3 regions of the Streptosporangium sp. NPDC002544 genome follow, and region 1 is predicted to be linked to each of the others. Evidence: riboswitches for the same ligand, from Rfam matches in the RefSeq annotation. Region 1 holds a riboswitch; each other region holds the start of a gene.
The links. A riboswitch is a leader RNA that binds a small molecule or an ion and turns the genes downstream of it on or off. The one in region 1 is predicted to bind cyclic di-AMP.
Positions count from the first base shown of each region.

Region 1 (7,811 bases):
CCACCAACGGGTCGTCGGCTGCCTTCACACCTGCCCGGCGGGTCGCGCCGAACGCGGCGAGCTGCGCGTGCTTCAGGTCGAGCTCTGTTTGAGCTCTCCTGAAGAACTCTGTGTCCTTGGGATTGGCCCCCGGCCAGCCACCCTCGATGAAACCGACGCCCAGGCCGTCCAGGTGACGCGCGATGGCCAGCTTGTCGGCCACCGTGAGATTGAGCCCCTCCTGCTGGGCTCCGTCACGGAGGGTCGTGTCGTACACATGGAAGCGGTCGTCGGCCATGTCGTTCTCCTTCGCGGTTCGATGATTCGCCGCGCGCTCATTCGGCTCCGAGAAACAAAAAAACCCCTCACGGACGTGAGAGGTCTGCGCGCTGGCGGTGTCCCTTTTCAGCCAGCGCGCCTGCCGATAATGAGCAGACCGTAGAACATGATGCTTTGGAGTCTGCCACACGCTGACAGCATCTGACACATCGATCTTAGGATTTGAGACCCGCGATCCGCCGACACGGCTCGGGTTCACCCCCCGCGACCACCTCGTACCGACCAGAATGAGGCCCATGAAGGCGACCTACCTCGACCCCGCCGTGGGGCAGTATCTGCTCGCGCACACCACCCTGCCCGACGACGTCCTCGACGCGCTCGCCGTCGAGACCCGCGAGCTGACCGGCGACAGCGCGGGAATGCAGATCTCCCCCGACCAGGGGCGCTTCCTCACCATGATCGCCCAGATCGGCGGCGCCGGGAACGCGGTGGAGGTGGGCACCTTCACCGGCTACTCCTCCATCTGCCTCGCCCGCGGGCTCGCCCCCGGCGGCCGGCTCACCTGCTTCGACGTGAGCGAGGAGTGGACGGCGGTCGCCCGGAGATACTGGGAGAGGACGCAGGTCTCCGACCGCATCGAGCTGAGGATCGGCCCGGCGGCCGAACGGCTGCGCGAGCTCCCCGAGCACCCCGGGGTGGATCTGGCGTTCATCGACGCCGACAAGGTCAACTATCCCGTCTACTACGAGATCCTGATGTCGCGGCTGGTCCCCGGCGGGGTGATCCTCGTCGACAACACGCTGTGGAGCGGCCACGTCGCCGATCCCGGCAGGGACGACGAGACGGTCAGGCACATCCGCGAGTTCAACGACATGGTCAGCGCCGACGGGCGGGTCACCTCGATCATGCTCCCCATCGCCGACGGCCTCACCATGATTCGAAAACACTGACGAGAACTTTTCCAAACCCGGGGCGGGCGCAAACCTTTTCGATTACTTTAAGTGACGTGCAGAACACGTTGTGCCCACCCGCGCGGAGGGAAGGATGACCCTGTGGGACTACTCATGGAAAGATCGATCGCCTACCAGATCACCGATCAGGGCGAGCTCGAGCGACTCTACCTGGAGCTCGTCGAGCGATTCGAGAAGCATCGAATCGAAATCATCAACGGCCGGATCGTGGTGAGGGAGATGCCCACGATCGCTCACGCCGACGTCGTGTACCAGCTCATGGCCCAGCTCATACCGTTCTCCATGGAGAAAGGATGGCGCGTCTACCCGGAAGCCAGGCTACTCCTTCAGGTGCAGGCGGACCGCTTCGAACCCGACCTCATCGTCGTTCCCCCGAACCCTCGCCTCTGGGATCCCAGCCATGTGTACGCGAACGCCACGCTGCTGGTCGCAGAGGTCGTCTCCCCGAGCAGCGTTCACGATGACCATGTGGTCAAGCCGCGGGCCTGCGCGCTCGCGGGAGTTCCGCTCTACCTGGTGATCGACACCTTCGCGAACCGTTTCAGGCTGCTCAGCCGACCGGGCCCGGAGGGTTACGCCGACGAGATCACCGAGTCGATCGGCAAGCCTCTTGAGCTGCCCGCGCCGTGGAACCTCACGGTCGACACCGGCAAGCTGATCGAAGGATAGACCCGCTCACGGAGGAGGCCCGGCCAGGCGGAGACCCGGCCTCCTCCGGCTGCCACCGAGGTGACCGACCGTAGACGTGTTGGCCAGGTCTCCTCGCGCCCTTTGGCGGCACCTGTCGCCGTGCTGCCCCACTTCGCACATGTGGGGCATCATCCCGGGTCAGATGCCGCGTAAGAGCCGACACCGCAGGTAACCGCCCCGGGTCAATCGGGGCCGCACGCGGAACGCGGGACTAGCAGATCTTGTGGACCCAGTTGTGCGGGTCCGGGCGGGAACCGTACTGGATGCCCACGAGTTCCTCGCGGATCCGCTCGGTGACCGGCCCCTGGGTGCCGTCGCCGATCGTCCAGGCGCGGTCGGCGCCCTTGACCGAGCCGACCGGGGTGACCACCGCGGCGGTGCCGCAGGCGAAGACCTCGGTGAGCTCGCCCGACTCGCAACCCCGCTGCCACTCCTCGATCGACAGCCGCCCCTCCTCCGCCCGCAGGCCGAGGTCCGAGGCCAGAGCGAGGATCGAGTCGCGGGTGATGCCCGGCAGCAGCGTGCCGGTGAGCGCCGGGGTCAGCAGGCGGTCGCCGTAGACGAAGAACAGGTTCATCCCGCCCATCTCCTCGACGTAGCGGTGCTCGCTCGCGTCCAGCCAGACCACCTGGTCACAGCCCTGCTCGACAGCCTGGCGCTGGGCCACGAAGGCCGCCGCGTAGTTGCCGCCGCACTTGGCGAAGCCGGTACCGCCGGGGGCCGCGCGGGTGTACTCGGTGGAGAGCCAGACGCTGACCGCCCGCCCACCACCGAAGTAGGCCGCCGCCGGAGAGGCGATCACCATGTACTTGTAGGTCCTGGAGGGGTAGTTGACCCCGAGCGCAGGCTGCGTGGCGATCATGAAAGGGCGCAGGTAGAGGCTGTGTCCGGGCGTGGTCGGCACCCACTCGCGGTCGGTCTGGACGAGCAGTTCCAGCGACTCGACGAACGTCTCCTCGGGCAGCTCGGGCATGGCCATCCGCAACGCGGAGGTGTTGAAGCGGGCGGCGTTGGCCTCGGGGCGGAACGTCACGATCGCGCCGTTCTGCTGGCGGTACGCCTTCATGCCCTCGAAGAGCTCCTGCGCGTAGTGGAAGACCGCGGTCGCGGGGTCGAGGCTGAGCGGGCCGTACGGCATGAGCCGGGCGTCGTGCCAGCCCTCGCCCTCGGTGTAGTCGATCGAGATCATGTGATCGGTGAAGACCTGGCCGAACCCCGGAGCCGCCATTACCTGCTCGCGCTCGGCCGCGGTGCGAGCGTGGTCGGAGAGCTGCACGTCGAAGCTGAGCTTCTGAGCGGTGGTCATGACGCGGATCCTTATCTTGATGTCTGGCTTACCCTCGGGTCCATTCTGCGTTGGACCGGGTAACGGGAAACTACTGCATCCATGCCGAAAACCGGCAGTGCGTGGGAAACAAAAAGCGCCCGGCGGCTCGTAGGAGCCGCCAGGCGCATCGGGGTCGAGGGGGCGGCTTCCTCAGCCGGCTACTCGCGCGGTGATGTCGTCACCGATCTCCTGGGTGGTCCGGCCGGCCCAGCCGGCCAGCCGCTCGAGCAGGTCGTCGGCGACGGCCTGCTCGACCCGGGCCGCCTCGTCGGCCAGTCCCAGGTGGTCCAGGAGCATGGCGACCGACAGGATGGTGGCGGTCGGGTCGGCCTTGCCCTGGCCCGCGATGTCGGGGGCGCTGCCGTGGACCGGCTCGAACATGCTCGGCGCGGTGCGGTCGGGGTTGACGTTGCCGCTGGCCGCCAGGCCGATGCCACCGGCGATCGCCGCGCCGATGTCGGTGAGGATGTCACCGAAGAGGTTGTCGGTGACGATCACGTCGAAGCGCTCCGGCTGGCTGACGAAGAACATCGAGGCCGCGTCGACGTGGCAGTAGTCGGTCTGGACCTCGGGGTACTCCACGCTGACCCGGTCGAACGTGCGGGCCCAGAGGTCACCGGCGTAGGTGAGCACGTTGGTCTTGTGGACCAGCGTCAGCTTCTTGCGGGGGCGGGCCACCGCCTTCTCGAAGGCGTAGCGCACCACGCGCTCGACACCGTAGGCGGTGTTCAGCGACTCCTGGGTGGCGATCTCGTGCGGCGTGCCGCGGCGCATGGCGCCTCCGGCACCGGCGTAGGGGCCCTCGGTGCCCTCCCGGATGACGATCATGTCGATGTCCTCGGGGCGGGCCTTGCCCAGCGGCGTCTCGACGCCGGGGAAGAGCTTGACCGGGCGGAGGTTCACATAGTGGTCGAGCTGAAAGCGGAGCTTGAGCAGCAGGTCGCGCTCCAGGATGCCCGGGGGCACGCTGGGGTCGCCGACCGCGCCGAGCAGGATCGCGTCGTATCCGCGTAGCTCGTCGAGCAGCGGGTCGGGCAGGGTCTCGCCGGTCTCGTGGTAGCGCTTGGCCCCGAGGTCGTACGTGGTGGTCTCCACCTTGGTGCCGACCGCTTCGAGGACCTTCAGACCCTCGGTGACGACCTCGACTCCGATCCCGTCCCCGGGGATGACCGCCAGGCGAATGTTACGCGAATCCATGCAGGCACCTTACCTGTCCGTCTCGGTGATCGAACACCGGTCTCACTCTTCGGACGTGTCCGCACGTCCACCCATGTGATCGTTTTGTCCTTTTTTGCTCCCTATTGACCGTTTCGCGAGGTTTCGTTATCGTCCTCCCCATTCACATCGATGCCTAATCCGTACGGACCACCCCCTTACCGGCCCGTACGGAGCCGGGGAACCACTTTTTCCGGGATCCACCGGGCCCCCGGGAACCCGCTCCTCCCCCGGAGCGCGCTCCCGGCCGCCATCACGGGATTCCTTGGGGCGAATCGGCGCACTCTCGCGCCGTAGGGCGGCCTCCACGCCCGAGCCCGACAGCTCACCCGGCCGGCCTTATGGAAGGAATCATCCTGTCCGGCAAGATGTACTCCCGCGTCCTGTCCATTCTCGTCTCAGGTGCCGCGGTGTTCGCGGCCTCGGCCATGGCGCCGACGGCGGCCCTGGCCGCCGCCCCTCTCCCCTCCCCCGAAGCTCCCGCACTCGGCACCGTCAGGCTGAAGGCGGCAGTGAAAAGCGCGACCCCCAGGCCCGCCTGGCAGAAGGCCGTGAAGTGGGCCATGTCCAAGCGCGGCACGCCCTACGTCTGGGGTGGCACCGGCAACGGCGGCTTCGACTGCTCAGGCCTGATGCTCCGCGCCTACGGCGCCGCCGGGATCAAGCTGCCCCGCGTCACCAACGACCAGTACGCCGCCTTCTCCAAGAAGATCGCCTGGAAGGACCTCAGGGCCGGTGACCTGGCCTTCTTCAGCGGCCTCGGCCATGTCGGCATGATCACCAGACCCGGTTACATGGTCCACGCCCCGCGGAGCGGCGACGTGGTCAAGGAGGAGAAGCTCAGCGCCTGGCGCCGGTCCTCCTTCGTCGGCGCGGTGCGCCCCGATCCGCAGGGGGTCAAGTCGACCGAGCAGATCGAGATCGCGACCGGCGGATGAGACACGCCGGCTGATCAGCCGCGGGAACCCCGCCGGCGCTGGGAACAGGTTCAGCGGATGGGGGAACCACCGTTGTCCCGGCGGTCCAGGGCGGTCTGGAGCGCCTCGGCGGCCTCGTCCTTGACCTCTTCGGCGTGGTTCCAGGGATACATGTCGTACATGGCGAATCTCGTCTCGGTCGCATGCGAGCAGGGGCAATGGTCGAGACTCCGATCAGGGCTCCGACCAGGCCTGATGTCACGGGTCCGGGTCACGGACCGGTGATCTGGGGCGTGGTGCCAGAGAGTTGCCGGCCCACCCCTGTCAGGCCCCGTCGCGGCAGGCTGGGACCTGGCGCATTTCATCCCAGGCTACCTGGCGGCCGGAACACCGTCTCGCCCGGCGTACACACTTCTCACATACTGAGACGAAAGGTGGCCGCCGCCCCGCGATGCGGGGCGGCGGCCACCTCGGTGGATCCTTTGCCTATCGGGCCCAGGCCCTGTCCCTTGGATCTTTTGCCTACCGCGGTCGCCCAGGCGGCGCCTCGCCGCGTTGTCGTCGGTCACCGCAGCACGCTACGGCTCCCTCCTCCGCCCTGCGAGACACCGCCTGACCGATCCTCGCCACGGCAAGATCCGCGGGGCAGGCCCTAGTCGGCCAGGTCGACCGAGCGGCCGCTGTCGGCGCCGATCTCCGCGCCGATCTGGTCGATCACGTCGGCCGGGATGGCGGTGTCGACGGTGAGCGCGATGAGGGCCTTGCCGCCCTTGACGTCCCGGGCCACCTGCATCGAGGCGATGTTGATCGAGTGGTCGCCGAGGATGCGGCCGACCACGCCGACGACGCCGGGGCGGTCGGTGTAGGTGAAGAACGACAGGTGGTCGGTCGGCTCGATCTCCATCTGGTAGCCGTTGACCTCGACGATCTTCGTGATCTGCCGCGGACCCGACAGGGTGCCGGAGACCGAGACCGCACGGCCGTCGGCGAGGACGCCGCGGACCGTCACGACGTTGCGCCAGTCGGGGCTCTCGGCGCTGGTGACCAGCTCGACCGAGACGCCGCGGTCCTTGGCCAGCAGCGGGGCGTTGACGTAGGTGACGGAGTCCTCGACCACGTCCGTGAAGACACCCTTGAGCGCGGCCAGCTCCAGCACGCGGACGTCGTGGGCGGCGATCTCGCCGCGCACCTCGACGTCGAGCTTGGTGGCGACCTCGCCCGCGAGAGCCGTGAACACCCGGCCGAGCTTCTCGGCCAGCGGCAGGCCCGGCTTGACGTCCTCGGCGACGGCACCGCCCTGGACGTTGACCGCGTCGGGCACGAACTCCCCGGCCAGGGCGAGCTTCACGCTACGCGCCACCTGGGTGCCGGCCTTCTCCTGGGCCTCGTGGGTGGAGGCGCCCAGGTGCGGGGTGACGACCACCTGGTCGAGCTCGAAGAGCGGGCTGTCGGTGACCGGCTCCTTCGGGAACACGTCGATGCCGGCCCCGGCGACGCGGCCCTCCTTGATCGCGGAGTAGAGGGCGTTCTCGTCGATGATGCCGCCGCGGGCGACGTTGACGAGGCGGACGTTCGGCTTGACCGCGTGCAGCTCCCTGTCACCGATGAGGCCGATGGTCTCCTTGGACTTGGGCAGGTGCACCGTGATGAAGTCGGCCTCGCGCAGGGCCTCCTCCAGCGTGACCAGGCGGACGCCCATCTGCGCGGCGCGGGCCGGCTGCAGGTAGGGGTCGTAGGCGATCAGCTCGACACCGAACGGCTGGAGGCGCTGCGCGACCAGCTGGCCGATCTTGCCGAGACCGAGGATGGCGACGACCTTCTCGTCGAGCTCCACGCCGGTGTACTTCGAGCGCTTCCACTCGCCGCCCTTGAGCGCGGAGTGCGCCTGGGCGACGTTGCGGGCGGAGGCGAGGATCAGCGCGACGGTGTGCTCGGCGGCGCTGGTGATGTTGGAGGTCGGCGCGTTGACCACCATGACGCCTGCCTTGGTGGCGGCCTCCACGTCGACGTTGTCCAGACCGACACCGGCGCGGGCGACGACGCGGAGCTTGGGCGCGTGGGCGATCGCCTCGGCGTCGACCTGCGTGGCGCTGCGCACGATGAGCGCGTCCACGTCGGCGAGCGCGGGCAGGAACTGGGCACGGTCGGCGCCGTCGGTGTGGCGGACTTCGAAGTCCGCGCCCAGGACCGCGAGACCGGCCTCGGAAAGTTCCTCGGCGACCAGTACGACGGGCTTGTTCACAGGCTGGATCCTTACTAGGCGGTGAGGGTGCACGGACCTCACGTAGTCTATCGGCGCTTGTGAACGTATTCACGAGTGTCCCGAGATGCGAGACGCGACCGCCTCCATGATCCAGCACGCCGGTACCCGCCCCTGACGCATCCCATGCGCCAAAAATTCAAGTTGGTCTTGATCCTAAGAAAACTTCGCGA
Region 1 covers NZ_JBEOWJ010000005.1:289,583-297,393, reverse strand. The annotation lists gene cimA (citramalate synthase) at 1-277, opposite strand, end outside; gene ABT061_RS09980 (O-methyltransferase) at 555-1,208, shown strand; gene ABT061_RS09975 (Uma2 family endonuclease) at 1,323-1,898, shown strand; gene ABT061_RS09970 (branched-chain amino acid aminotransferase) at 2,131-3,225, opposite strand; gene ABT061_RS09965 (3-isopropylmalate dehydrogenase) at 3,397-4,443, opposite strand; cyclic di-AMP (ydaO/yuaA leader) riboswitch at 4,585-4,815, shown strand; gene ABT061_RS09960 (C40 family peptidase) at 4,803-5,399, shown strand; gene serA (phosphoglycerate dehydrogenase) at 6,031-7,620, opposite strand.

Region 2 (7,811 bases), on a different contig from region 1:
ATGCCTTCCAGCTCCGCACCGTCGTCGTCCGGCATGAGCAAGCACATGCTGATGGGCGCCATGAGCCCCCTCCTCGGCGGGGACGCCGGAGACGTCCGTTACCCGCATTTTCTGATCAACGGCCGCCTGCCGGGCGCACCCGAGACCTTCCGCACCAAGCCCGGCACCCGGCTGCGGATCCGGTTCGTCAACGCCGGCGGGGACACTGCGTTCCGGGTCGCCCTCGGCGACCACAGGATGACCGTCACCCACAGCGACGGATTCCCCGTCGAGCATGTCGAGACCGACGCCCTGCTCATCGGCATGGGCGAGCGCTACGACGTGCTGGTGACGCTCAAGGACGGCGTCTTCCCGCTGGTCGCCCTTGCCGAGGGCAAGAAGGAACTTGCCCGCGCCCTGATCAGGACCAGCGGCACGGGGCCGGCGCCCAGAGTCGGCGCCCGTCCCGCCGAGCTGGACGGGCTGATCGTCGGGTACGGCAGGCTCCGTCCCGCGCAAGCCGTACGGCTGGCCCCGAAGAACCCCGATCGCACCATCAAGCTGGAGCTCACCGGCAGCATGATGCGCTACGACTGGGCCATCAACGGCAGGAAGTACGACCCGAAGACCATCTACGGGATCCGCTCGGGGGAGCGCGTACGGCTGTCGTTCGTCAACCGCACCATGATGTGGCACCCGATGCATCTGCACGGCCACACCTTTGCCCTGGCTCGCGGGGGCATCCGCAAGGACACCGCCATCGTGCTCCCGAACACCACCCTCGACGTCGACTTCGACGCCGACAACCCCGGCCTGTGGATGATCCACTGCCACAACATCTATCACGCGGAGAGCGGGATGATGACTCTGCTCGGTTACCAGAAAGACCGATAGGCAGCCGGCCCGTGTTTCCCGGAGGAACACGCCACCTCACTACTACTAGGTATGGTCGTCACGAGGCGGCCTCGCGCAGCTGAACAAGGCAGTGGTCCCCGCCTGCGGACGCGGCGCCATCACTGCCTCCCTGGACGTGTCCGGCATTCGCCCCCGTGATGCCGGGCACGTTCGCCTCCGCCCCGGGATCGTATTCGGTCGAGTTCTCTGGTTACCGGCCAGACGCTGCGGCGGCGAGCCGTACTGCCCGACCATCTCCAGGTCAGGGCACTGCAGAACCTGGAGCGGTTCACTAGACGTGCGGGAGATCTTTAGAGCTACCAGAGTGAGATCTGCGATGGTGGCAAACTTCCCCGCCATTTTATTCCCCTCGAATCCGCAAGGAGGATAGAAGGGAATTTTTACCTGACGAATCTCCCTTACAGGGCGAGGAAGCCGTATTTTTTACCATTTAATGACTCCTGTATCGTCAAGGGCACCTCAAATTCCATGGCAACCTGATCGGCATGCATAGCAACGGGAAAATCCGCCTTACGGTCGGTGCCACCCTGTTGGCCATGGCAACAGGATTCGCGGTACCGGCCTATGCCCAGCCGGTGCGCCAGCAGGCAGTCCCCGCCCACACCAACCCCTCCGATGTCGCGCCGGCGGTGCTTGGGCGCGCGGCCTACCTGGTCGACGCCTCGACGGGCAAGGTTCACCTCAGCAAGCAGGCCGCCCAGCGCATGCCGGTGGCCAGCCTGACCAAGGTGATGACCGCCTACATCGTGCTCAAGAAAGCAGAGCCGACCGACACGGTCGAGATCACGTCGGACGACGTGCGCTACGCGCAGGACGGCGGCGGCACCAGCGCGTACCTGCGCGCCGGCGACCGGCTCACCGTCGAGGACCTGCTGTACGGTCTCATGCTTCCCTCGGGCGCGGATGCCGCCCACGCGCTGGCCCGCACCTACGGCCCCGGGGTCACCGGGTTCACAGCAAAGATGAACGCGACCGCGCGCGAGCTCGGGATGCGCGACACCATGTACCTCAACGCCGACGGGCTGCCCACACCGAACGGCGAAGGCTACTCCACCGCGCAGGACCAGGCGCGGCTTGCCAAGGCGGCACTGCGTAACCCGATGTTGAAGACCGTCACCTCCAGTCAGAGCCACGTCGTCGCCGAGACGGCGGACCACGGCGCCTACACCTGGAGCAACACCAACAAGCTGCTCGGCACGCCGGGCGTGCTCGGCATGAAGACCGGCTATACACGTGCCGCGGGCTACTCCCTGACCTTCGCCGCTGACCGCAACGGTCACCAGCTGGTCGGCGTGATCCTCGGCGAAACCGTCTCCAGCCGGAGGTTCGAGACCGCCGGGAAACTGCTGGACTGGGCAAGTGTGAACAATTGACGCGCTCCCCGGCCTGAAGGCCGGGGATTCAGCCCGTGCCGCATCACGCGGCACCTCTGAGGCTTCCTGCTTCGTCGGCGTCCGCCACCGCGAGCGGTGGTCTTACGTCACCTCCACAGGCGTTTAACGTCTCCGCTTCCTGTCGCGTCTCAGCGACGGGTTTCCGTCCAGCGGCGACGATTCGTCTTCCCTCGGCCAGCACGTTGATCGCCGCGTTGACGTCCCGGTCATGGGTGACGCCACAGGCGCACGTCCACGACCGGACGTTCAACGGCATCGAGGTGGCGAGAGTGCCGCATGCCGAGCACACCTTCGAACTGGGAAACCAGCGGTCGATCTTGGCGAAGTGGCGGCCGTAGCGTTTCGCCTTGTACTCCAGCATGCCCACGAACTGTGACCAGCCCGCGTCGTGCACCGGCCTGGCCAGCCGGGTGCGGGCCAGGCCGGACACGGCAAGATCCTCCACGTAGATCGCTTGGTTGTCGCGGATCAACGCGGTGGAGAGCTTGTGTGCCCAGTCGTGGCGGGTATCGGCCACCTTGGCGTGCGCCTGGGCTACCTTCAGCCTGGCTTTCCTGCGGTTCGCCGACCCCTTCTGTGTGCGGCTCAGCGCCTTCTGTGCCTTGCGGAGCTTCTTGGCCGCCCGCCGCAGGATACGCGGGTTGTCGATCTTTCGGCCGTCGGACAGAACCGCGAAGTGTGTGAGACCAAGGCCGATGCCGACCTCGCCCGGTGTCTCGGGCAACGGCTGGTCGCCGGTCTCGATGAGTCGGGTAGCCGGGATACGTGGCTCTTCGATCTTGAGGGGGAAGTGCCCGGGCGTGGCCTGACGGGCGAGAGCTCGTGACCCCGCGACACTGGCCGTTGATCAAAGACAGTTGGTGACGGGGGCCACAAGCTGTGAACGACAGTACTTCGATCCTGTTCGGCATGCCGGAAATCGCGGTGGTGAAAGTCGAACGCGTCGCCCATGACGACGGACAACCAGGGCGGCTGGTGCATATCGAACGCCCGGAAGACTGGGCGGCCTGCCCCGACTGCGGGGTCATCTCCACCACAGTGCGCCAGCGGCGCATGACCCGCCGCCGCGGGCGCGGGTGACGGGCCGGTTTGTGCCGGGCAGTGGCCCGTCAGGTCGCCTCGGGCCGCTCCGTGGCCGCGGTGGGCCGCGAGTACATGGTGGGCTGGCCGCTGGTGCATCGCCACTTCGCCGCCCACGCCGACGCGCTGCTCATCGAACCCGAACCGCCCCGCGTGCTGGGCATCGACGAGACCCGCCGAGGCAGACTAAAGTGGATCAAGAACGAGGCGACCGGCCGATGGGCGCGAACTGAGCTTTTTGCGACCAACTTCGTCGACCTGTCGGGGACGGGCGCTCTGCTCGGCCAGGCTGCCGGCCGGACCGGTAAGGCCGTGGTGGACTGGCTGATCCTGGCCGCGTGGATCGCCAAGGAAGAACTACGTGCTCTGCTGGCCTGCGCCCGTGAGCAGGCACCGTGGTCGGTGATCTCTCACCGGCTCCACCGGTTCCTCTCCTGGTGCGCCGACTCCGGCATCCCCGAACTCCTCACTCTGGCTGAGACGATCGACGCCTGGTGGCCCGAGACGCCGGCGTTCATCACCACCGGCATCACCAACGCCCGTACCGAGGGAACGAATCGGTTGATCAAGGACGCCGCCCGCGTGGCGTTCGGCTTCCGTAACCTCACCAACCAACGCCGCCGCGTACGGTTGCACTGCACACATCAAACGATCAACGTGCCGGCGGCATGAGGGTGAACATCTCCCTCAAAATCGAAGAGCCGACGAAACAGCGGTCAGGGAAAAGGAGAATACCGGGCTGGCATACGGGTTCGAGATTCTTGCGCAGGACTCGATCGAGGCCGCCTTCGATGAGGCGGGCCGGTGCCTGGATCATGACTTTCACAACGAATCAGGTCATGTTTTTCTCTATTATCCACCCTAGTAGGCATTCGCTTCCAGGGCAATCCGCCAACCCATCCAGAGCTCATGGGGACTCCGCGGCCGATCCTCCTTACCAGCAGATGGATCATTGGGTCGGACTGGTACTTCTCCGTAGAAATCTTAGGTTGCCCGGTCAGGGCAGCGGGAGTTACACACGCCATCCGGCCACCACTACGGCCGATCGATGGACTCGCAGAAGATACTAAAGATCATAGTTACAGGCCAGCTTACAATCCGTTGATCTCACCGGATGGTGGACGGAAAGGTAAAATTTCTCTCGACGAACCCCTATCACACAAGGGATTCCGTTACACGTTCGTGAATGGGGATTGCGTTGCTTTGCCTCAATCGCTTACCGTCGAGGAACTCAAGGCATAGATCGAACACGCGGTGCGTGCCAGGTAATGCCTTGTACTGCCGAGACCGTGTCTCGCTCAGCGGGAACCCCTCCCGCTGAGTGAACGCGGCCGCCGAGTCCGCGATCTTGCGGAGCCGGGGACCCAGTCTCTCTGGGGTGAATCGGCGCGCCCGCCCCCAAGCGGCGCTCCGTAGGGCACTTCCACGCCCGAACCCGTCAGCTAACCCGGTAGGCGGCATGGAAGCAAGGAGTAAACCCCCACATGTCCAACTACCGTTTCCCCCGTTCCCTCATGAACGCCGGCCTGCCGCGCCTCACCGTCGCCGCGACCGTCGCCCTGGGCACGCTCCTCGCCGGAGGCCCCGCCTTCGCGGCCGGGCACCACGAGACCCGGGCCGACTCACAATCCGGTACCTCCTCCCAGAAACTGCTCCCAGGGTCCGCGCAGATGCTGCTGCAGATCGCCGAAAAGCAGATTGGCGTGACCGAGAACGCCAGCGGCGGCGGCACCCCGTTCCACGACTGGTACATGTCCTCACCTCGGGCCAAGGAGACCGTGGCTCGCGACGGCGGGAACGTGCGTGCCTACGCCAATGCCCCATGGTGTGCCATGTTCGTCTCCTGGGTCGGCGAGAAGGCCGGCCTCCGATCCACGGTCGGATGGGATGCCTACACCGTGACCTGGGCCAACTGGTTCAAGGACAACGGCCGCTGGGGCACGGTGGCCAAACCTGGCTCCGTCGTCTACTTCGCCTGGGGCGCCAACAAGACCATCGGCGGAATCGACCACATGGGCGTGGTGAAGAAGGACAACGGGGACGGCACGATCACCACGATCGAGGGCAACACCGGCAACGGCAAGGTCGAGCAGCGAGTGCGGCCTAAGTCCGACGTCGTGGGTTACGGCTACCCCGAATACAAGGCCTGATCTCAGAACCGTCGAAGGGGACACGGCAGGCGCCGTGTCCCCTTCGACCATCGATAGGTCATCGTTGAGGTCCTCGCACACGCATGTCTCGTTCGTACGGCGCCTGCCCACACCGCTCACGGCCGACCTCGACCACCCGGACTATAACCCCGATCCGGGATTCCCACCACGACGAAGCCGCTACACGTGCCCGACCAGCTGCGGTCCTTCCACGCCCTGGCGCGTGTCGGAGGGTGAGGGCAGCCGCAACCGTTTGAGGGCGACGTCGGTGCCGGCGCCGATGGCGATGCCCAGGTCGGCCTGGGCCAGCGCGGGGGCGTCGTTGACGCCGTCACCGACCATGATCGCCGTGGAAGTGGCGAGACCGAGCGCGTCGTGGCAGGTGATGACCACGACGGTGATGGCGAACAGGATCGCGACGCCGAACGGCTCATCAGCGAGGAAGAACCAGGCGACGAAGGTGATCGCGCCGCCGACCACCCGCGTCAACAACCCTGCGGGTCAATACAGCTAGCCGCTGCCCGGGGGCCTTGGAGTTCTGGCCTGCTGGACGAGCTTGACGATCTGCGCCAGGGCGGTGTCCGCGCCCACCCTGGTGGCGCGCACCCGTAGCGTGCCGTTGCGGTTGATGGTCGCGCCGATGACCGTGGAGCCCTGCTGCTTGTGCACCGGCAGGCTCTCGCCGGTGACCATGGACTCGTCCACCTCGCTCTCACCGTCCTCGACCACCCCGTCGACCGGGATCTTCGCCCCGGGACGGACCAGCAGCAGGTCTCCTTCGAGAACCTCGGCGGTGGGCACCTCGACCGGTTCGCCGTCGCGGATGACCACCGCTCTGGGAGGGGCCAGGTCGAGCAGGGCGCGGACGGCGTCGTTGGCGCCGCCGCGGGCGTGCATCTCGAAGTCGTGTGCCGAGGAGTGTGAAAAGCACACCAAGCACAGCCACTGCGCCATCTGTGCTCAGGCATGCCGTGCGTGTGAGCAGGCCTGCCGCGAGCTGCTCGCCACGCTGGGCTGAGCGAACACACCGGAAACGCGTCATCGAGGACGCGCCTCATACCATCTCACTTCAGTAGACCGATATGTGGGGGTGGTCGTAGTGGTTGGCCGTGATGCCACCGCGATCGGACATCATCGCCCAGGCTCCGCTACGGACATGCCAGATCCGCTGGCGGAAGATGATGTACATGATGCCCAGGCGCCGGGCGTTCTTGATCGCCCACGTGGCGATCTCGTCGCCCCGCCTGGTCTCGGCCGCCGACGGCAGGGCTCCTCCACGGCTGAGCATGAAGTCGCAGGCGCGGCCCAGCGGGTGCTCACCGCCACCCTGGACGCCACCGTCGACCCGGTAGCACCCGATCCCGAACTGCGGGCCGAACCGTTGTGCGATCAGCTGCCGGACCAACCGCATCCGAGGCGTGATGTTGTCGGGCCCCGACGGCAACTGGGGAACCCACGTCCCGTCGGCGCTTCTGGCCCCCGGGGTCGGATAGAGCAGGTCGATTCGGTCCTTGATCCTGTCGATCAGCTTCTCGGCCCGGTCCTTTTGGACGTCGAGCTCCTTGAGCGACTCGCGTAGTTCCGTGGCACGTTTCTCCGCCGACGTCTGCGCTCGGCGGTGAGCGTCGCGAGCCTTCATGAACTTCTGCAGCTTGGCGTCCTGCTCGCTCATGAGCTGCTGGGTGAGCGCCAGGCCATTCAGCATGGCGGTGGGATCGACGTCGCTCACCAGTGCGGAGGCCGCCCCGATCCCGCCGGTGCGGTACTGCTCGGCGGCCAGAAGACGGATCTCTCCCGCGGCCCGCTCGAAGTCCTGCTGCGCCCGCCGCAGGTTGCCGCGGGCCACCTTCTCCACCTTCTCCACCTTCTGCAGCTCGACCCGTCCCGTGTAGTACTCGGAGATCATGGTCTCTGACCGCTTCTGCAGCTCCGCCAGCTCCTTACGGAGTTCCTTGGCGGTGGGCTTGGGCTCGGTATGGCCTGCCGAGGCCACGCCCACACACATGACCACAGCGACGAACATCGAGACCAGAGCTCGAAATATGCTAGGACGCCGAATCCCACGGGACGCAGCCGTCACGCTTCTCCTCTCCCCGAAGTAGGGGGCCGCCTGTCGTGTGACGCCCCGTACTGAACTCCCTCCGATGGAGGCTAGTAGGTGATCCTGCACCAGCAGGACCATCGCGCCAAATCCGGCATGCAGTGCCCTGTACGAGGGCTTTCTTCGGCAGGTTCCCCTCCTTTCGGGCATTTCTTCTACTATGCTCAATCGTTACCGGCCGGTGATCTGTCT
Region 2 covers NZ_JBEOWJ010000055.1:11,721-19,531, reverse strand. The annotation lists gene ABT061_RS45705 (multicopper oxidase family protein) at 1-873, shown strand, start outside; gene ABT061_RS45700 (D-alanyl-D-alanine carboxypeptidase family protein) at 1,431-2,267, shown strand; gene ABT061_RS45695 (RNA-guided endonuclease InsQ/TnpB family protein) at 2,311-3,051, opposite strand; gene ABT061_RS45690 (hypothetical protein) at 3,168-3,368, shown strand; gene ABT061_RS45685 (transposase) at 3,444-4,040, shown strand; cyclic di-AMP (ydaO/yuaA leader) riboswitch at 4,691-4,840, shown strand; gene ABT061_RS45680 (CHAP domain-containing protein) at 4,853-5,518, shown strand; partial or broken gene ABT061_RS48510 (HAD-IC family P-type ATPase) at 5,773-6,427, opposite strand; gene ABT061_RS45665 (four-helix bundle copper-binding protein) at 6,342-6,536, shown strand; gene ABT061_RS45660 (coiled-coil domain-containing protein) at 6,588-7,541, opposite strand.
Region 2: another riboswitch for cyclic di-AMP. It lies ahead of ABT061_RS45680 (CHAP domain-containing protein); the one in region 1 lies ahead of ABT061_RS09960 (C40 family peptidase).

Region 3 (7,811 bases), on a different contig from region 1:
CCCGCCTGCCCTCCGCCGCCGTCCAGGAGGCGTCGAAGAGCAGGGTCTCGCTGGACATACCGTTGCCCGAGGGCGCCGACAGCCGGGAGAGCGTGACGGGAGATCCCACCCTGCCGGAGAGCCACGAGCGCATCCGTTCGTGTAACTCATCGAGGTCGCGGGTGGATGTCCGCATATCCTCGGCTTGCCGGCGCTGCTGATCCATCGCGCTCTCCCGGGTGGCGTGCGTCACAAGGCGATCCGCACAGTCGTAACCTAAGAGCAAGCGCTTGTCCATAAAGAGTTCACGGCCGGGTCGGCCGCCGTCCGCCTTACGGTCAGGTCGGGGTCAGGGTGCGCTAGCCGTACCCTTGACGTGAAGACCGATCCGAGTAGGGGCCGTGATGAGTTCAGCCGGAGAGGGCCTGTCTCGTCCGTTACCCGAGCAGGTTCGCTTACACGTCGTGGAACTGGCGTCCCAGATCCTCGGCTCCATGCCCGCCGCCTCGGTGCCGCCGCCGCTGAAGGGGATCGCCAAATTCGACCCCCGCAAACGCGCCAGGCTGGGTGGCGCGCCCATCGCCGCGCAACTGGAGACCGACAAGAAGTTCCGCGAGCTGGTCGCGGAGACGCTGACCGCGGGCTGGCCGGAGCTGGTCGCGAGTCTCGCCGAGGGGGCGGTCCCGCCGGCCGCCGAGCCCGTCATGGTGGCCGCCGCCGCCTACCTGACCCGGCCGCCCGGCTGGGCGGCCATGGTGGAGACGGCCCGCGAGGACCTGGAGCGGTCGGCCGCCGTCGCCGAGGGCTCCGCGCAGGAGCAGACGCTCTCCCGGCTGCGTGAGCAGTTGGCCGCCCAGAAGAGCGCTGCCAAGGAGGAGTCCGAACGGCTGCGCGAGCAGCTCAAGGCCTCGCGCTCGGAGGTCTCCGACCTGCGCCGCAGGCTGCACGAGGCCCGGGAGCGGGCCAGGGCGGCCGAGGCGCGTGCCGCCGACGCCTGGGAGGCGGCGGAGGAGGCGAAGGCCGCCGCGGTCTCGGCGGGGAGCAGCGTGGAGAGCGAGCTGCGCCGTCTGCGCGAGCGGCTGGCCGACGCCGAGCGTCAGCTGGAGTCGACGCGCAGGGCGGCCCGTGAGGGCCGCAGCGTGGAGGACACCAAGGTCCGCATGCTGCTCGACGCCCTGCAGGACGCCGCCGCGGGGCTCCGCAGGGAGCTCGCCCTGCCCTCCGGCATCCACCGTCCCGCCGACTCGGTGGCCTCGGTGGCGCCGGGCAGGCAGGGGGTTCAGGCGGTTCCCGCGCGGGCGCTCGCCGACGACGACCCCGCCCTGCTCGACCAGCTGCTCGCGCTGCCGCAGATCCACCTGATCGTCGACGGCTACAACGTGACCAAGACCGGTTACGGTACGTTCACCCTCGCCGACCAGCGCAATCGCCTCCTCACCGGCCTCGGCGCGCTCTACGCGCAGACCCGCACCGAGCTGACCTGCGTTTTCGACGGCGCCGAGTTGAACGGGCCGGTCCCGGTGTCGGCACCCAGGGGGGTACGGGTGATGTTCAGCGCCCCCGGGCAGATCGCCGACGACCTGATCCGCCAGCTGGTCCGCGCCGAGCCCACGGGACGCGCGGTCGCGGTGGTCTCCTCGGATCGGGAGGTGGCCGAGTCGGTCCGCAGGATGGGCGCCCGGCCGGTTCCCTCGCTGCTTCTTCTCAGACGTCTGGGGCGGGCGTGAACCTTTCCCGGTGATGGCGCATCGAACCACCGGAAGGTATTTCGATCTCCCCAGGGGCACTCGATGAAGAAGATCATAACGCTCGCCGTCGCCGTTCTGGCCATCGGGGCGACCGTTGCCACACCGGCCGCCGCGGCTGCGGCGGCCGGCATTCCCAAGGGCTTCCTGCTGTACGAGAAGGACGCCGCGAAGAAGGACGACAACCCCGAGACCAACTGGACGGTCAGCAACTCGGTGAAGGCCCGGCTGGCCGTCGACCCGTGTGACAGGGCCGCGCCGGCCGCGACCGGCAGGACGGCCGCGCGGACGGTGACCTTCACCGGTGTCCCGGACTTCCTGAAGGTCGAGCAGGTGATCCTGTACCGCTCGAAGGCCGCCGCCGCCGGAGCCGTGGCCCAGCTGCGCTCCGCCCTGACCACCTGTGGTTCCAACACCAACGCGGGCTCCACCTACCGCTACGTCTCCTCGCGCCTGACCGGGCTCGGAGACGAGGCGCTGAAGGTCTCCGGGCAGGTCTACTACGGCAAGAAGGCCGGCGTGGGCGGTGACCGCAGCGTGCTGGTCAGGAAGGGCAACGCGGTCCTGGTCTACCTCTGGGGCGGCGAGTACTCCAAGCCGGCGAAGAGCGACTGGACCAGGCAGCTGAGCGACGCCAGGAAGATGACCGCGAAGATCTGCGACATCGCCGCCTGCTGACCGGGCGATTCGGGGGCCACCCAGGGAGACCTGGACTGCTACCTGCAGCTATAGGGCTAAACACGGGAAAAGGTGATCTAAACCTTACTTGTTCTGTACTATTCGCCGCAGGTCTGTGCAGTCTGGAGGCGTTGACGTGGCCGTGGCGGGTATGCCGGTTGGACTCATTCGGATACCGGTGGCGGCCGGGCTCGCCCTCGCGCTGCTGATGGTGCCGGTGAGCGGGGCCTCCGCGGAGCCGAAGCCGACACTCGCCCAGGCCAAGAAGAAGCTGGAGAAGCTCAACGAGCAGGCCGACCAGATCGTCGAGAAGTACAACCAGGCCTCGGAGAAGTGGAAGCGGGCCAAGAAGAAGTACGTGACGCTGAACAGCGAGCTCGCCCGGCAGAGCGAGCAGGTCGCCGGGCTGCGCAAGGAGCTCGTCGCGATGGCGGTCAGCACCTACCAGTTCGGCGCGGTCAACAGCTGGGAAGGCATGATCTACCAGGCCGACCCCGGCGCGCTGCTGAGCGGCCTGGCCTCGGTCGACCAGATGTCGGCCTCCCGGGCCCAGTCGCTGAGTGCCTTCGACGAGGCCACCAAGGCGCTGCGGCTCAACAGGAACCTGGCCAAGGGCGCGCTGAGCGAGGCCGACGAGACGCGCGACGAGCTGGCCAAGGAGAAGGCCAAGGCCGACAAGATGGTCAGGGCTCAGACGAAGATCCTGCGCGAACTCAACGTTTTCAAGACGGGCAACCCCGAGAGCACCGGGATCCAGTACAGCGGCCCCGCCTCGGGCAACGCCCGCGCCGCCCTGCAGTTCGCCTTCGCGCAGGTCGGCAAGCCCTACCAGTACGGCGGCACGGGGCCTGGCGGCTGGGACTGCTCGGGCCTGGTCCAGGCCTCCTGGCGCAGCGGAGGGGTCAGCCTCCCCCGTACCACCTGGGAGCAGTGGAGCTGGGGCACCAGCCGCAAGGTCTCGCTGAACGACCTCCAGCCGGGCGACCTCATCTTCAGTGAGGGCCTGGGCCACGTCAGCATGTACGCGGGCAACGGGCAGATCGTGCACGCCCCGCAGACCGGCGACGTCGTCAAGGTCGTCCCGCTCTCGGCCTACGGCCGTCGCCTCGTCGGAGCCGTCCGCCCCTGACGCGCGGTGCGCGGGTCCCGGCGGCCGGAAAACCGGGTGCGTCGCGCGCGGTGGCGCTGCCAGCATCGGAACATGATCACTTCATGGATGCTCGACGAACTCGCCCATGCCGGTCCCGAGCACCTCGACGCCGCGTTCGTCGCCGGGTTCGACCGCAAGCAGGGCAGGCCCGATCCGGGGGAGGACCTCGCCGCGCTCGCCGGGCGCGGCCTGGGGGAGACGGCGACGGTCGTGGAACTCGGCGCGGGGACGGGGCAGTTCGCGCTGGCCGCGGCGCGGCGGTTCCGGCGCGTGGTGGCGGTCGACGTCTCCCCGGCGATGCACGACTTCCTGACCGTCCGGGCCGCCGAGGACGGCCTGGCCAACCTCGAATGCGTGCGGGCGGGCTTTCTCTCCTACGAGCACGCCGGGCCACCCGCGGACGCGGTCTACACCCGTCACGCCCTCCATCAGCTCCCCGACTTCTGGAAGGCGGTCGCACTCGACCGCATCGCGCGGATCCTACGGCCGGGGGGCGTCCTGCGCCTGCGCGACCTGATCTTCGATTTCCGGCCGGCCGAGGCCGACGCCGTGCTCGGCCGCTGGCTCGACGGCGCGGCCGACGATCCCGCGCTGGGTTACACCCGCGAGGACTACGCCGAGCATCTGCGCACCGAGTACAGCACCTTCCGGTGGCTTCTCGAGCCGATGTTCGACGCCGCCGGGTTCGAGATCGTCGAGGCGGACTTCAGGGAATCGATCTACGGCGCCTACACGTGCGTCCGGCGCTGACCCGTGCTCCGCGGCGGGAGAGGGCACCCTCGCGGCTTCAACCGTGAATTATGGCAAATGTGATGAACATTACAGAAATCGCGATTTGTCGAGCGTCATTCCGGGAGTGTGACGAGAGTCATATCTCAATGGCATAAATGGCCATTAAGCAGGGGTAACAGGAAGATCACGAAGACTTATTGATCTTCTTGTTTGGCGAATGCTTTGCCGAAGGTTGGAGATCGGGGTAACTTCTGGCCTCGCGACGTGCAAGCCATGCCGTCGCGGTGAATGTCGGTCTTCGGGCCGGTGTCCCTATAGAAATCCAACCGGCCGCCGTTCCCCTGCCGGGGACGGACCTCATCGCGGCGGCCCGCCGAATCTATGCAGCCAGGAGGCATGGAACCGGGGACCCAAAAGGCCCGACACAGCGTGGCCAGGGGTGAATCAGCGCATTTGCGCCGTAGGGCATCTTCCAAGCCCGAACCCGTCAGCTAACCCGGTAGGCATCAGTGGAAGCACCAAGGAGAAATCCTGTCTACCACCCCGTGTAACACCCGTCTGTCGCGCCTTTTCCGCCTTTCCCTCGGCGGCATCGCCCTCACCTTGACCGCCTCAGCCGGAGCGGTCACCCTGGGGCCGACGGCGGCCAGGGCGACGACGGACAGCACCCCTGAGATCCTGGTCAACACCGCGGCCGGAGTCTCCGAGCAGGCCGAGAGCACGAAGAGAACCGTGCACAAGGCCAAGGCCGGTACCAAGGTCAAGACCAAGATGAGCAGGGCGGCCCTGCAGAAGGTTCGGGCTCGCAAGGCCGTCTCGACGGCCAAGAAGCAGGTCGGCGATCCGTACCGGTGGGGTGCCTCCGGTCCCGGCGCGTTCGACTGCTCGGGGCTCGTCAAATACGCCTGGCGCAAGGCGGGCGTGTCCATCCCCCGGATCACGCACAGCCAGTACCGGGCGATCAGGAAGAAGGTCTCGTGGAGCCACCTGCGCCCCGGTGACCTGATGTTCTTCAGTGGAAAGGGCCACGTCGGCATGTACGTCGGCAAGGGCCGGATGGTCCACTCGCCGAGCAGTGGCAAGACGGTCCGGATCGTGAAGCTGGAGGGGTACTACAGGTCCTCCTTCGCCGGAGCGGTCCGGCCCGGAGCCTGAGCCCGGGCAGGGGCGCCGGCCCCGTTCCTCACATGTGCGGGGACGGGGCCGCTCCGTTTCCGGCGAAGGCCGCGAGCGCGTGGCCGGCGGCCTGGGCCGGCGCGGATCCGCGCCACCGGATCACGTTCCGCTCCGGCGGCAGAACACGGCAGGTCAGGGCACGCTCGCGCCCCGGCGGGCACTCCCGCGCGGGCCTTCACCCCCGGCCCGAAGGCCGGAGCGCCGGCCCGCGTTCCGCTAGCATCACATCGTTATGTCCGTCCCGAAGGGGCGCCGCACCGTGCTCGCCGGGATGCTGGCGCTGATGAGCGTGGGCCCGTTGGCCGGGACGGGACCTCTCCTGGCCGGAGCCGGCCCTCTCCACCGCGCCGGAGAACTCCCCGTCGGCCTTCGCGACCTGTGGCCCGGTGCCGCCGTCGTCGTCCGGGGCGAGCACTCCCTCGTGATCGGCCACGACGTCGCGCCCGCCGTCCTGCGGGACCTGGCCGCCAGGGCCGACCGGGCCCGCCGCGCGGTCGCGGCGATCTGGGGGCCGGTCCGAGCGGTGATCCTGTTCCCCGCCACCGACACCGAGGCCGCGGCACTCGCCGGAGCGGAGAGCACCCGGGGCCTGGCCGCGATGGCGACCGCGGACCGGGTGATCGTCCTGCCCTCGGGCTACGCGAGGCTCAGCACGACCGGCGGGGACGTGGTGATCACGCACGAGCTCGTGCACGTGGCCACCGGCGCGACCCGTGGCGGCCGGGTGCCGATGTGGCTGTCGGAGGGCTTCGCCGACTACGTGGGCTACCGCGATGCCGGGATCCCGGTGCGGACGGCCGCCGCCGAACTGGCCGCCGAGGTGCGCGCCGGAGTCCTGCCCGCCCGTCTCCCCGGTCCCGCCGACTTCGCCCCCGGCGCCCCGCGGCTCGCGCAGGCGTACGAGGAGGCCTGGCTCGCCTGCCGGTTCATCGCGGAGCGCTTCGGCGAGAAGGCTCTGGTGAGGCTCTACGGCGGCGATGTCGCCGGCACGCTCGGCCTGTCGCCTGCCCAACTCACCGTGGCGTGGCGTGACTACCTCGGAAAGGAACTCGCCTGACATCCTTGTGTCCTTTCCCGGTCCAGGGCTCACCTGGCGGATCTCGCCGTGGCGAGGAGTGGTCGGCGGGTGCCTCGCAAGGCACGGGAGGGAGCCGCGGCGTGCCGCGGTGACCGGTGACGACTCGGCGAGGCGCCGTCCGGCCGACCGCGGCAGGCAGAAGATCCAAAGGACGGGGCCCCGGGTTCGGGCTCCACGCTGGAGGTGTTTGATGACGCTGAGTACGACGGACGCGCCCTCGGGCGTGCGGCCGGCGGGGTGGGCGCTGGCCGCGCTGGGGGTGGTCACGCTGGCGGTCGTGGCGTTCACCACGCCCTGGCGGGCGCTGCCCGAGGGGGCCCCGGCGGTCGTCCCCGATCCGGCCCGCGACTTCACGGCCGAGCAGATCGCCAGGTCCGAGGCGTTCGACAAGCTGGTCAGCGTACCGGGTTACCTCTCCCTCGGCCTGACGCTGGTGGTGGCGGGGGTGCTGGTGGGCACCCCGCTGGGCGCGCGGCTCGTCGGCCGGCTGCGGGGGCCGTGGTGGTTGCGGGCGCTGCTCGGCGTGCTGGCGCTGTCGGTGGCCGTCGCGATGCTGCGCTGGCCGCTGGGGATGTGGTCGGAGACCTACCTGCGCGACTTCGGGCTGTCCACCCAGACCTGGCCGACCTGGACCGTCGACCGGATCAAGAGCATCGGTGTCGGCACCGCGCTGACCGCGATCATGGTTCTGGCGGTGGTCGCGCTGGCGCGGCGCTACCGGCGCTGGTGGATCCCGGCGGCGGCCGGCGCGTTCGCGCTGACGGTGGCGGCCTCCTTCGCCTATCCGGTGCTCATCGAGCCGATCTTCAACGACTTCAGGCCGATGGAGGCCGGACAACTCCGCGACGACCTGCTCGCCATGGCCGCCAGGGACGGCGTGCCGGTGGAGGACGTGCTCGTCGCCGACGCCTCCCGGCGGACCACCGCGCTCAATGCCTACGTCTCCGGATTCGGCGCGACCCGCAGGATCGTCGTCTACGACACGTTGCTCCGGGCGCCCGCCGACGAGGTCGAGCTGGTGGTCGCGCACGAGCTCGGTCACGCCAAGGCGGGCGACGTGCTCTCCGGTACGCTCGTCGGAGCTCTGGGCGCGGCGTTCGGGGCGTGCCTGCTCTACGTGGTGACCTCGGCGGGGGTCGTGCGGCGCCGCGCGGGGATCTCCTCCATCGGCGATCCGAGGGCGGTGGGCCTGGTCATGGGGTTGCTCAGCCTGGCCACGGTGCTGTCAGGACCGGCACAGAACCTGGTGAGCCGGCATATCGAGGCCCGTGCG
Region 3 covers NZ_JBEOWJ010000066.1:17,999-25,809, forward strand. The annotation lists gene ABT061_RS47540 (phosphotransferase family protein) at 1-205, opposite strand, end outside; gene ABT061_RS47545 (NYN domain-containing protein) at 444-1,706, shown strand; gene ABT061_RS47550 (hypothetical protein) at 1,770-2,402, shown strand; gene ABT061_RS47555 (C40 family peptidase) at 2,554-3,531, shown strand; gene ABT061_RS47560 (class I SAM-dependent methyltransferase) at 3,604-4,302, shown strand; cyclic di-AMP (ydaO/yuaA leader) riboswitch at 4,646-4,805, shown strand; gene ABT061_RS47565 (C40 family peptidase) at 4,888-5,439, shown strand; gene ABT061_RS47570 (hypothetical protein) at 5,693-6,517, shown strand; gene ABT061_RS47575 (M48 family metallopeptidase) at 6,729-7,811, shown strand, end outside.
Region 3: another riboswitch for cyclic di-AMP. It lies ahead of ABT061_RS47565 (C40 family peptidase); the one in region 1 lies ahead of ABT061_RS09960 (C40 family peptidase).